Regions from separate parts of the Calidifontibacter indicus genome, predicted to be linked through region 1. Evidence: predicted binding sites of a transcription regulator. Region 1 holds the regulator's gene; the other holds the start of a gene.
The links. Region 1 encodes LexA, which represses DNA repair genes until DNA is damaged. Its sites were predicted from a motif close to TCGAACANNTGTTCGA; they were not measured.
Positions count from the first base shown of each region.

Region 1 (4,210 bases):
GCGCGTGTCCCGTGAGCGCATCGCGAGCGAGTGGGCGGCGAGAGGCGCGTCCTGCGACTGCACACAGGTGAGCAGGCGGACGGCGTCCGCCGCGTGCGGCAATGGGGTCGACGACAACCGTTGGACGGCGAGCCGGCGCCGGTTCACCCACTGCCGGTCGACCACGCGCGCCGTCACGGTGCCTTCACGAAGTTGTCAGCTTGTCGGCACCGGCGAGGCTGGTCGGCGAGGCGGCTCAGGCCGGAGCACCGACGCACGACTGGTCGTGTGCCGCCTCGACGAGCGCGTCGATCATGGCGGCCACGGCGGGCACCCGGGTGAGGTCGGGCGTGGTGACCGCGAAGACCCGGCGGTGCGACGGCGGGTCGATCGGGAGCACCTTCACCCGCGCGTTCGGGGCGGAACGCAGGATCAGGTCGGGCACCAGTGCGACTCCCAGACCCTCGGCCACGAGTCCGAGCACGGCCACGTAGTCCTCGGTCTCGAAGGCGACATCGGGGGCGAACCCGGCGCCGTCGGCCAACGCGAGCAGGTGGCCGCGACAGCGGGTGCAGCCCGCGATCCACGGCGCCTGGGCGAGGTCGGCGAGGTCGACACTCTCGTGGGCGGCGAGCGGGTGGTCGAGGGGCAGCGCGATGCGCACGTCGTCGAGCAACAGCTCACGCACCTCGAAGTCGTCGAGCTGGTCGGTCGTGAGCTCGAGCCCCTCGTAGGTGAACGCGACCGCGACGTCGCACTCGCCCGCGCGCAGCGCGGCCAACGATTCCGGCGGCTCACCCTCGGCGAAGGTCACCTGCACCTGCGGGAAACGCTTCTTCACCAGCGACAACGCCTTCGGCACCAGGGTCGACGACGACGACGGGAAGGCCATCAGCCGCACCCGGCCCGAACGCAGACCGGCGATCGCGGCCACCTCCGACTCGGCCGCGCTGATCGCGCCCAGGACGGCGCCGGCATGGCGGGCGAGCACCTCACCGGCCTCGGTGAGGCGCACGTTGCGTCCGAGTCGTTCGACCAGGGGAGTGCCCAGCCGCTCCTCCAAGCGGCGCACCATTTGGGAGATGGCAGGCTGGGAGTAACCCAGCGACGACGCGGCCGCGGTGAAGCTGCCCTCGTCAGCGATGGCACGAATCACCCGGAGTCCGGCAGCGTCGATCATGCCTACTAGCGTACGTGCGACGCGCCGAACGACCAGCGAAGGACCCGATGGACGACCGCAGTTACCTGGCTCATCGCCTGCGTGCGGGCAAGGTGCTCGTGATGACGGGTGCCGGGTTGTCCACGGATTCCGGTCTGCCCGACTACCGCGGCCCGGACGGCGTGCGCCGCGTGCAACCGATGACCGTGGCCGAGTTCCGTGCGGGTGCGGCTGCTCGGCAGCGGTACTGGAGCCGCTCCTATGTCGGCTGGACGCGGTTTCGCACCGCCGAACCGAACCCGGCACACGACCATCTCGCCCGGTTGGAAGGCGCCGGCCTGCTCGCCGCGACGATCACCCAGAACGTCGACGGGTTGGCGCAGCGCGCAGGATCCCGAACGGTGATCGAGCTGCACGGCAACCTCGGCCGCGCGATCTGCCTCGACTGCCGCAGCACCGTCGACCGCGAGTGGGTGCAGCGCGAGTTCACCCGGCTCAACCCGGCGTTCGCGGCCGATGCCGAGCGTGCGCGCAACCTTCCGCTGCGCCCCGACGGCGACGTCGACATCGACGAATCGCTCATCCACGACATCACGCTGGTGCACTGCCCGACCTGCGGCAGCGACCTGCTGAAGCCCGACGTCGTGATGTTCGGGGAGTCGGTGCCCAAACCGCTCGTCGACCACTGCTTCGACCTCGTCGCCGCAAGTCGCACGTTGCTGGTCGTCGGCTCGTCGCTCGGGGTGATGTCGGGCTACCGCTTCGCCCGCCGGGCCGCCGCGCTCGAGGTGCCGATCGTGCTGATGAACACGGGCTGGTCACGGGCCGAGGAGATCGCCACCCGACACGTCCACCGCCCCCTGCGCGAGGTGCTGCAGGAGGCGGTGTGGGACGTGCTGGGTGATGTGCCCGGGACTGACTCCGGGTCTGAATCCGGGGACTGATTCCGGGAGCTCAGACCCGGCGTAGCACCGCGGTCACCTTGCCGAGGATGACGGCGTGGTCGCCGTCGATCGGGTCGTACGCGGGGTTGTGGGGCATCAGCCACACCTTGCCGTCGCGGCGCTTGAAGGTCTTCACGGTGGCCTCGTTGTCGAGCATCGCCGCAACGATGTCGCCGTTGGTGGCGGTCGGCTGCTGACGCACGACGACCCAGTCGCCGTCGCAGATCGCCGCGTCGATCATCGAGTCACCGACGACCTTCAGCAGGAACAGATCGCCCTCACCGACGATCTGCTTGGGCAGCGGGAAGACGTCCTCGACGACCTCCTCGGCGAGGATCGGGCCGCCGGCGGCGATCCGCCCGACCACCGGCACGTAGGACGCGGCCGGCCGCTGGTCGCCGGCGCCGGTCTCGTCGACCGTGGACTCGTCGGCCGAGGTGACGCTGGAACCACCCCGCACGCCGCGCTTTTCGGCGTTGTGATCGGGGGAGATGATCTCGATCGCGCGCGGCCGGTTGGGGTCGCGGCGCAGGTAGCCCTTGCGCTCGAGCATCGACAACTGGTGAGCGACCGAACTGGGGCTGGTGAGACCGACCGCCTCACCGATCTCGCGCATGCTCGGCGGGTAACCGCGGCGGTCGACCGAGTTGCGGATGACCTCGAGCACCTTCCGCTGGCGGGTCGTGAGCGCGGTGCCGCCCTCGTCGTCGGGCAACTGGTGGATCTTGGCCATGTCGTCTGCGTCCTTCGTCGTCTCGCCGGGGCCGTGCTCGTGTCGTGCTCGTGTCGTGCTCCAGCTGCGGTGCTGGTGCCTGCGGTCAGACAGTCGGCCGACGGAGGTTGTCGGTGGTCGCTGCCAGGCTGCGAAGCATGGAAAGAGGCTATGCCGCTCGCACACAGTTATCAAACATTTGTACGACGCGTGTCTCGTTTATTTCGAACAACCGTGCTATACATCGTACAGGCGTTCTATCGCACGCGTGTGCGAGCGAACATTGGGACGACGCTCAGGCGTCGGGGATGGAGAACATCATGAGTGCAGTCGCTCACTGGGATGCACCGGTCGTCGGGCGCGAGCCGCGCACGCGCCGCCACCTGCACCTCGTGCCCGCCCAGTCTCAGGTGTCGGCGGCCGGCGAGGGCGCTGTGCGCCTGACGATCCGTGGTCGGCGCCTGGTGGCCGCCCTGGTCCTCGCGGCCATCGTCGGTGGCGGGTGGGGAGTTGGCCAGGCGTTCGCCGGCGGCTCCTCGAGCTCCGAACTCGTGGTCCGCTCGGGGCAGACCCTGTCCGAGGTGGCCCACGCTGCCTACCCGCAACTGCCGGTCGGCGAAGCCGTCTACCGCATCCAGCGCGCCAACGGCCTCAACAGCCTTCAGGTGAGCGAGGGTCAGCGTTTGGTGGTCCCGCGCTGAGCCTGCGCTGATCACGTGCATCTCGTGGCCCGGTGTCGACCTGATCGGTCGACGCCGGGCCTCGTCGTTCGGTCGGTCGCGGAGGCGTGTCCCGATCGATTTCGAGGTGTTGCAAGTCCGTGACCTGCGCATTTGCGGGCTCGGCCGGAGCGGGCCGAATTCGCCACGCCGGGGCTGTTGCATCTTGGGGTCGGACCGGAATAGCATCCCTACATCTAGTAGTTACACCGTTGTAAGTTGTCCACATGTAGGTCCCCAGCTAGTCAACAGGATCCACGGACTTCTACACCGGTTTTCCACAATCGACCCCCAGATCGATCCGAAAAGGCCTCGCGGCCCGGGCATTCCTATGCCCATCGCGGGCTCTGATCGATCGTGACGCCACCCGGAGGTGACCATGCACTGCCCGTTCTGCCGACACGACGACTCGCGGGTCGTCGACAGCCGCAGCAGTGACGACGGCACCTCGATCAAGCGGCGTCGCCAGTGCCCGTCGTGCGGGAAGCGGTTCTCCACCTTGGAGACCGCGAGCCTGACGGTGGTCAAGCGGTCCGGCGCGAGCGAGCCGTTCTCCCGGCAGAAGGTGCTCGTCGGCGTCCGCAAGGCCTGCCAGGGGCGCCCGGTCAGCGAAGACCAACTCGCGTTGCTCGCCCAGCAGGTCGAGGAAGGCATCCGTTCGGCGGGAGCCGCCGAGATCGACGCCCACGACGTCGGT
Region 1 covers NZ_QTUA01000001.1:2,711,130-2,715,339, reverse strand. Annotated here, with positions in the region: gene DFJ65_RS12915 (winged helix DNA-binding domain-containing protein) at 1-177, opposite strand, end outside; gene DFJ65_RS12910 (LysR family transcriptional regulator) at 236-1,159, opposite strand; gene DFJ65_RS12905 (Sir2 family NAD-dependent protein deacetylase) at 1,207-2,082, shown strand; gene lexA (transcriptional repressor LexA) at 2,093-2,815, opposite strand; gene DFJ65_RS12895 (LysM peptidoglycan-binding domain-containing protein) at 3,115-3,495, shown strand; gene nrdR (transcriptional regulator NrdR) at 3,893-4,210, shown strand, end outside.

Region 2 (4,210 bases), 590 kb from region 1:
TTGCCCGGCTGGAGGCGACCCTTGCGCACCACCTTGGCGGGGTCGAGGTCGAGCACGCCGGCCTCGGAAGCCAGCACGACGAGACCGTCGTCGGTGACCGAGTAGCGGCCCGGGCGCAGGCCGTTGCGGTCGAGCACCGCGCCGACGAGGGTGCCGTCGGTGAACGCGACGCACGCCGGGCCGTCCCACGGCTCCATGAGAGCCGAGTGGTACTCGTAGAACGCGCGGCGCTCGGGGTCCATCGTGGCGTGGTTCTCCCACGCCTCCGGAATCATCATCAGCACCGCGTGCGGCAGGCTGCGTCCGCCGAGGTGGAGCAGCTCGAGCACCTCGTCGAACGACGCGGAGTCGGACACCTCAGCTGCACAGATCGGGAACAGGCGCTTCATGTCGTCGCCGAAAAGCTCACTGCGCAGGGTGGATTCGCGCGCGTGCATCCAGTTGCGGTTGCCGCGGACGGTGTTGATCTCACCGTTGTGCGCGATGAGGCGGTACGGGTGCGCCAGCGGCCACGCCGGGAAGGTGTTGGTCGAGAAGCGCGAGTGCACCAGGGCCAGCTCGGAGGAGAACCGCTCGTCGGACAGGTCGGGGTAGAACTGCCCCAACTGCTCGGTGGTGAGCATGCCCTTGTACGTGATGGTGCGGCTCGACAGCGACGGGAAGTAGACCTCGGTTTCGCGCTCGATGCGCTTGCGCAGTGCGAACGCGCGGCGCTCCAGGTCGAGTCCGCTGACCTCGCCGTCGCCACCGGCCAACGCGACCTGGCGGAACACCGGCATCACATCGCGGGCGGCCTGACCGATCATCGAGTCGACGGTCGGCACGTCGCGCCAGCCGAGCACCCGCAGGTTCTCCTCGCCGGCGATCTCGGCGATGCGCTCACCGATGTGCCACTGGGCGTCGGGGTCCTGCGGCATGAACGCGATACCGATCGCGTATTCGCCCTTGCCGGGCAGTTCGAAATCACACACCGAACGCAGGAACTCGTCCGGGATCTGGGTGAGGATGCCGGCGCCGTCGCCGACGGTCGGGTCGGCACCGGTGGCTCCGCGGTGCTCGAGGTTCATCAGCGCGGTGAGTCCGAGCTGCACGATGTCGTGCCCTGCCCAGCCGCGCATGGTCGCAACCATCGCGACACCACACGCGTCCTTCTCGGCCACGGGGTTGTAGAGGCCCTGCGCCTTCGGAACCGCGGAGAACGAGGTCTGACCCATAGGTCCGATCACCATCCTGTCGTCCTGGTGGCCGCGACGAATCGAGCCACCGTTGTCTGCAAAGAGCATGGCGGACGACGTTGGCCGGACATGCGAGGAACAACACTACCGACAGGGCTTGACGTTCCATGCAATGGGACTCCCTTGTCCCACATTCTGGACGTCTCCAAGGGCCCACGGCGCGGCGATTCTGGGCGCCAGGCACCTGCGGAGTGCCTCGGGCCTGTCGGATCTGGTCAGCAGGATCCGGAGAGGCCGTACAGACCGTAGCGATCGGGCCCGAGTTTCAGCAGTGCCGCCATGGCGCAGCCGGAGGAGTTGGCGTAGACGTCGTGGCGCCCGATCGAACTGAACGGAATCGGCCCGACACTGCCGACCTTCACCAGCGCACCCGGTGCGATCTCGCCGACCTGGGCCGCTGTCATGATCGGCCCGGGCGGCACGGTGGTCGGACCGCCGGTCGACGGGTAGTAGGTGCGCCCGTGCACGGTCAGGCGGCCCGGGTAGTCGAACGGATTCCACGAGCCGTACTCGTGCCGGAACCAGACGACCCGACCCGCGACCAGAGCGAGCAGCAACAGTGCCGAGCCGAGTGCGAGGGCAAGTGCGAGCCGGCCGCGTGCGCGCCGAGACGCGGTGGGCGGCGCAGTGCTCAGCCTCGTGGCGCTCATGGATTCTCCGCCGATCGCCGCGCGGGGGCGGCGCCCCGATGACGCCGAAGTTAGCACCGCGCTCCTTCCGGCCGCGGCACTTCGGCCGAAGCCGCCGGCACCCCGCTGGTCGAGCCACTCCCACGGCCGCGCACTGAGCCTGCTTGCCGTGGGCACACCCCGCGAAGGTTTGCAGGACACGCGACGCAAGCGCGCGATTCTGCAAACCTTCGCCGGGGTTGCGATCGTGCCGGAGCGGTGGCGGAGGTCGAGTCGAGATCCGCGAAAACCCTTGAGAAATCAATCAAATTCGCCTGTTGAAACCCTGCCCAGCGAGTTCGAACACGTGTATGATAAGTGCATGGAGGGGACACCAGATTTCGAGGCTCGACCGGGCGGTATCGAACCGGCCGAGTTGCTTGAATCTGTGATCTTCGAAGACGGGTTGGACGCCGCGATCGAGTTGGCGTCCCACCCTCATTTGGTGCCGGGTGCGAACCCGGTGACGATCATGCTGATCATCTCCAAGATCCTCAGCGCGCACGCCTACGAGTTGCTCGGGCAGGACGACCCCTTCGCCGTCGACGAACCCGACGCGCTCCTCGGGTGGGACCTGTTCCCCGAAACGACGGCCCCGGCAGGAACACTTGGGGCAGTCGGATCAGCCGCGCCTGCTGTGGTGGCCGCCGAGGGGCCAGCCGGCCGGGCCGACGACGAAGCCTTCGCGGGTCTGGATGCGGGTCTGGATGAGGTGTTGGTGGCCGAGTCTCGGGTGTTCGATCGGATGACGCTGTTCGAGGACGCGACCCGGGCCGCGCATCAAGCAGCACAGTCGATGGAAGCGGTGCGGGCTCGCTCGATCGCGCAGTTCGCGCGGTGGGAGCACCCCGACGGGCCGCAGGGCACGAGGAAGACGCCATGGGTGCGGCACGACCAGGGGTTCACCAGCATGTACTCCGCCGACACCGTTGCTGCGGAGTTGGGGTTGGGGATCCAGGCCGGGATCGGGTTAGTGCAACGCTCCGCCCGGATGGTGACCCGCACCCCGAACCTGCTGCGGGAAGTCGCCGCGGGCCGCGCGAACCTCGACACAGCCGCGGATATTGCGACGGAGTTGCAGGACGCCTCCCCTGATGTGTGCGAAACCGTTGAAGCGGAGATCCTCGGCCGGGGAGTCCACCAGACAACCAGGGGTCAGGCACGCAAATCGTGCCGGACGTTGGTGGGGAAGCATCAACCCTCCGCCGCTCGAGAGACGGCACGGAAGACGAGGGCGCAGCAGTGCGGGGTGTTCCAGGATCCGCACCCGACACCGGGGTTGTCGATGCTGACGATCATTGGGGACAACGGGCAGATCACCGCGGTGAAGGACGCGATCGATCAGTTGGCGTTCGCGATGAAACACGGCGACGAGTCCGACAAATCCCTGGGCGAGTACCGGGTGGATGCGTTCTTCGACCTCGCGATGCGGAATGTGACCCTGAACCTCGACATCCAGGTGCTCACCCCGACCTTCGGCACGGCCGGGAAGACCTGGACAAAGCCGGCTAACCAGGCACCGACCGCTGCCGGGGCCACCGGGGCAACCGGGACTGCTGGCAAAGACAGCAACAACAGCAACGACGACGGCGATCGCGCTGATGAGAGTGACCGTGACGACGACAGTGGCCGTGCCGACGACACGAAGAGCACCGACGGCGGCGACCGTGCTGACGACGGTGGCCGTGGCGACGAAAGTGGTGAGGGTGACGCTTCTGGTGGCATGCCGGCGGGCGCCCCTGGTCCCGACACTGGGCCACCCACCTCGCCGCCGGCTGAGCCACCTGTTACCTCGCCGGTTGAGCCGCCCGGCGAAGGCGGACCAGTCGAAACCATCCCGGCCGAGACGGAACAACCGGACATTGGGTCGGACCTCGAGCCGATCAGCGAGCCCAAGTCACCGGCAGCCTTCGGTGGTGGCAAGACCAACGGTGGATGCAGCACCAGTGGTCGAGACAGTGCTGGTCGAGACAGTGCTGGTCGAGACAGTGACGGCCGGGTCTTCGTCTCCGGCATGCGTGAACGGGGCGCGACGAGCGTCCACGCCCGCGCCGGTGCGATCGACGCCGACAGCCTGACCGACCTCGCCCGGTTCGCCGACAAAATCACCGTCAGCAGCTTCGAGTTCGACCCCGTCACCGGCGAACCCACCGCCAACACGATGGCCAGCGACAGTTACCGGCCACCACCCACGATGGCCAGGTATGTGAAGTCGAGGGATCAACGGTGTCGGGCACCGGGCTGCGACCGGCCCGCGATCAAGAACGTCGACCTCGACCACGCCGTCGAATGGCCCCAGGGGCCCAC
Region 2 covers NZ_QTUA01000001.1:2,122,754-2,126,963, reverse strand. Annotated here, with positions in the region: gene gltB (glutamate synthase large subunit) at 1-1,214, opposite strand, end outside; gene DFJ65_RS10140 (hypothetical protein) at 1,451-1,885, opposite strand; gene DFJ65_RS10135 (HNH endonuclease signature motif containing protein) at 2,226-4,210, shown strand, end outside.
Region 2: the regulator LexA is predicted to act here: its motif matches at 2,203-2,218, upstream of DFJ65_RS10135 (HNH endonuclease signature motif containing protein).